2 regions of the Nonomuraea sp. NPDC047897 genome follow, and region 1 is predicted to be linked to the other one. Evidence: riboswitches for the same ligand, from Rfam matches in the RefSeq annotation. Region 1 holds a riboswitch; the other holds the start of a gene.
The links. Region 1 has a riboswitch for cyclic di-AMP ahead of ACGF0J_RS33150 (hypothetical protein). Riboswitches for the same ligand answer to the same signal wherever they lie in the genome.
Positions count from the first base shown of each region.

Region 1 (2,162 bases):
GTGGAGGAGAACCAGGCGCGGCGGCTGCTCAACGACCTCGACGGGTTCCGGGTGGCCAAGGGGCTCCGGCACGAGGACGAGGCGATCGTGGCGCACCGGTGGCTGGCCGAGGTCTTCCAGCCGACGGTCGCGGCGCTGCCCGCCGAGCTGCGCGGCAAGCTGGAGCCCGCCCAGCTCTTCCACGAGGTGCTGGACCACCGGTGGTACCTGTCGGAGGCGGCGGGCGGCGACGTGGGGCTGCCCGCGGCCGTGAAGTCGTACATCGCGAACGTGCTGGTCCACAAGCCCGACGAGAAGGCGGTGCTCCCGGACGAGCCCGGGTGACCCGCCCCGAGGGGCCCGTCGCGGCCCGTCCGAGGCCCGCGTCGACGCTCTCGCGGCGGTGAACGCCGCGAGGGCGTCCCCGGTGCGGGGACGCCCTCGTGACGGACCGCTGCCGTGAGGGGGTCGGATCAGCGGCGGACCAGCTTGCGGAGGCGGTCGCGGCCCACGACGGCGCCGCCGCCGATCGCGGCCAGGGCGACGGCCGCGGCCACGCCGGCCGCGCTGCCGTCGGAGTTCTCGGCCGCCGGCTGGGCGGCCGCCGAGGTGGTGACGTGCGCGGCGGGGGCGACCTGGAGGGTGCTGCCGGCGGTGGCCCGCTGCTCGGCGGCGCCGGCCTTCTCCGACACGGTCTGCGTGGCGGGCGCCTTCTTCTTGGCCAGGACCTGCGGCGGCTTGGCCGGGTTGTTGTCCACCCGGGCGTAGGCGCGGGTCGCGAACGGCACCGGGTGGTTCTTCTTGCCGGGACCCTTGCCCCACTTGGTGATGACGTACTCGATCTTGATGTGGCCCATGCCGCCGTTGCCGTTGACGTGCAGCGTGTTGGTGTTGAAGGTGCCGCCGGTCAGCTCGGCGAACGTCTTGCCGTCGAGGTCCAGCATGATGCCGCGGTTGGACGGCTCGCCGGGACCGCGGTCGCCGACGAAGAAGGGCATCTTCTTGCCCTTGTAGACGACGTAGCCCTCGGTCAGCAGCGGCCAGCTCGGGCTGGCGGCCATCCCCTTCTGCATCGGCTTGCCACTGGCCGGCAGGCCGGTGTCACCAGCGCGGCCGGAGGCGTCGTCCCAGAAGTAGGAGGCGGTGGTGGAGCCCTTGAGCAGGACCTGCCGGTCCTCGGGCACATCGGCGTGGGCGGCGGTGCCGCCGATCGTCAGCGAGCCGGCCACGGTGGCGGTGAGCAGAGCGAGGGAACGCATGCCGAAACGGGGAGACATGAAGCGGTGAAGTCCTTTACCTGGGCAACGGGAGAGTCGCGCTCGCACAGCAGGGCGTAGCCGGGCAGGGGCCGAACGGTCGCTACGCGCGGGAGCGCGGAAAAGGTCTGTGGTGGGGGCCGCTCAGCAGGCGGCGGATGACGCTACGCAGTCGGGGGATACGCGGTAGTGCATCTGGGAAGGTGTCCTCTCCATCTCGCCTACCGGGTTAGCTGACGGGTTCGGGCGTGGAGATGCCCTACCGACGCGTGGTGGTCGGATTCACCCCAGGAGATGGGTCCCCGGTTCCCGCCGTGCGGGATTCGGCGCCGGTCAGCCGCCTCTTCCTGGTGAAGGGCTGGTCACTGACCGGTAACGCGCATGACTCTAGCGTGCAAATCGGACATAGGCAAAGGTAAGGCCATGAATCGGGCGAAGATCTACCTAAGACGGCAAAGAAAAAGGGGGCACGGCATGCCGTGCCCCTGGGTGTGGTGTGCCTCAGCCACCGCTCTTACGCCGGAAGGAACGCTTGCTGGCGGCCGGACCGTGCGCCCCGTGGATCTTCGAAGCGTCGGCGCCCCTGCCACCCGCGCCCGCGCCGGCCTGCTGGCCGCGCTTGCGCTCCAGCGCCTCGCGGAACTTGCGCTTCATCTCGTCCTCGGGAGTTTCGCTGACTTCCGGCTCCGGTGTTTCGGCCATGAGGACCTCCTGGTGTTGGGGACATCCACAGCTTCGCATGGTCCCGCACGTGACGCGAAACCGGGTGATTCCGGCGTGTCCACCGAGGACGCGCGGGGCCGGCGGGCTCGCCACGAGCCGGGCGCGCCTCCCCCGGGGCTCAGCGGCCCTCCGGCTCGGCGAGGAGCCGCTGGGTGACGGCGAGGGTCTGGCCGGTGACGTCCTCCTCGGCCTGCCGGGCCGCCT
Region 1 covers NZ_JBIDCC010000019.1:12,279-14,440, reverse strand. The annotation lists gene ACGF0J_RS33155 (DUF4032 domain-containing protein) at 1-324, shown strand, start outside; gene ACGF0J_RS33150 (hypothetical protein) at 453-1,238, opposite strand; cyclic di-AMP (ydaO/yuaA leader) riboswitch at 1,439-1,574, opposite strand; gene ACGF0J_RS33145 (DUF5302 domain-containing protein) at 1,737-1,937, opposite strand; gene ACGF0J_RS33140 (YbaB/EbfC family nucleoid-associated protein) at 2,077-2,162, opposite strand, start outside.

Region 2 (2,162 bases), on a different contig from region 1:
GCGCGCCGGCCGCGCCGGCCGCACCGTCCGCCCCACCGTCCCCCTCCTGACAGGCGCAGGCCGCCGACCGCCGGCCACGGCACAGACTCGCTCGCGGGATGCTTCGGGTCAGTACATCGAGATGTGGACGTGGTCGAAGTGGTTCTCGGTGATGCTGCCCCGGTTCCCCATGGGGCTCCAGCCAGAGCCGTGGTTGATGCGCTGCTTCCAGATCACGTACTTGACCCCGAGCTTCGCCTTGTTCGCCACGGCCCACGCGGCGACGCGGTCGCCCAGCACCTGGTTGGCGGTCGACGGCATGCTGCCGCCCGAGCTCATCATGAAGTCGCAGGCCCGGCCCAGCGGGTGCTCACCGCTCGAACCCGAGCGGTAGCACCCGACCGTGAACGGCAGCGCGAAGTTCCGCTTGATCAGCTCGCGCATCGCGCGCGTGCGGGGAGTGATGTTGTCCGCTCCGGAGGGCAGCTGCGGCGCCCAGGTGCCGTCCGGGCGGCGGCCGGTGCTGACGGGGACGAGGTCCTCGAGCTTGTCCTCGATGTCGCCGATGACGTCCTCGGCCTCTTCGCGCTGCCCGGCCACGGTCACCTGATCGGCACGGATCTTGGCGGCGAGGGCGCCGGCCTCGTCGGCGGCCTTCTTCTTCTCGTCCCGGACGGCGGCGAACCCGTCGACCACCGCCTGCTGCTCGGCCAGGAGCTGCTCCAGCACCGCGGCGCCCGCCCCGTTGATCGGCAGCATGAACGTCGGCAGCGACTGGGGGCCGCTCTGGTAGCGCAGCTGTGCGATCTCGGTGACCTTCTTCTCGGCCTCGGCCAGGGCCTTCTCGGCGGCGGCGAGCCGCTTCCCGGCAGTCTTGGCGGCCTGCTGGGCCTTGGCCAGCTCGACCCGCTTGAGGTTGTACGTCTCGATGAGTCCGTCGACCTTGGTGTTGAGTTGCTTCAGCTCCGAGCGGAGCTTGGTCTCATCGGGCTTGGGCTTGGCCAGCGCGGGCGCCGCCGGGCTGGTGGCCACGACGGCGGCGACGGTGAGACCGATGGCAAGACGCGCGGGGGACGCAGCCGCCACGTAGGAATCCTCTCCCTCTTGCCGACCGGGTTAGCTGACGGGTTCGGGAGGGAGTAGCGTTCCCCTACCACAGGCGTGGATTCACCCCAGGTGCTTGGGTCCCCGGCTCACGGGCGACGCGCCCGAGATTAGGCTTTGGCGCACCGGCCGTTACGGCCGGTGCGAAAGGGACATTAACAGTAAATCCAAGGTCATGCGAGCCTAAGAAGAAACCTGTTAGTGATCTACCTGTGATCGAATCATGCGTGCCGCCTCTTCCGGCAGCACGTCGTTGACGAAGGCGCCCATCGCCGACTCCGAACCGGCCAGATACTTCAGCTTGCCGGGCGCACGCCTGATGCTGAACAGCTCCAGGTGGAGATAGCCCAGGTCACGCCCCTCACGCACCGGCGCCTGGTGCCAGGCCGCGATGTACGGCATGACGACGCCGAACAGGCCGTCGAACGCCCGCAGCACCGAGGTGTAGAGCGGGGCGAACGCGGCCCGCTCAGCCCCGGTCAGCGCGGCCAGGTCGGGCACCTGCCGGTGCGGGTAGAGATGCACCTCGAACGGCCAGCGCGCCGCGGCGGGCACGAAGGCCGTCCACAGTTCGTTGGCGGCCACCACCCGCGGTCCCCCGCGCTCGGCCGCCAGCACGTCGGCGAACAGGCTCCGGCCCTCGTGCGCGGCGGCGTAGCGGGCGGCCGCGCCGAGATGGAGCCTGGTCCGCGGCGTCACATAGGGATAGGCGTAGATCTGCCCGTGCGGGTGGGTCAGCGTGATGCCGATCTCCTCACCGCGGTTCTCGAAGCAGAAGACCTGCTCCACGCCGTCGATCGCGGACAGCTCCGCCGTACGGTCGGCCCAGGCCTCCATCACCAGCTCGACCTGGTCGTCGGTCAGGTGCGAGAACGACGAGGAGTGGTCGGAGGTGAAGCACATCACCTCGCACCGACCCACGCCCGGACGCACGTCACTCAGCCCTCCGGCGGCGCCGTAGGCGCCGAGGTCGCCGGAGAAGGAGGGGAAGCGGTTCTCGAACACCACCACGTCGTAGTCGTGCGCCGGAATCTCGGACTGGCGCGTGTCGGTGGACGGGCACAGCGGGCACTCGTCGG
Region 2 covers NZ_JBIDCC010000028.1:22,303-24,464, forward strand. The annotation lists gene ACGF0J_RS37275 (hypothetical protein) at 1-50, shown strand, start outside; gene ACGF0J_RS37280 (hypothetical protein) at 109-1,065, opposite strand; cyclic di-AMP (ydaO/yuaA leader) riboswitch at 1,070-1,210, opposite strand; gene galT (galactose-1-phosphate uridylyltransferase) at 1,282-2,162, opposite strand, start outside.
Region 2: another riboswitch for cyclic di-AMP. It lies ahead of ACGF0J_RS37280 (hypothetical protein); the one in region 1 lies ahead of ACGF0J_RS33150 (hypothetical protein).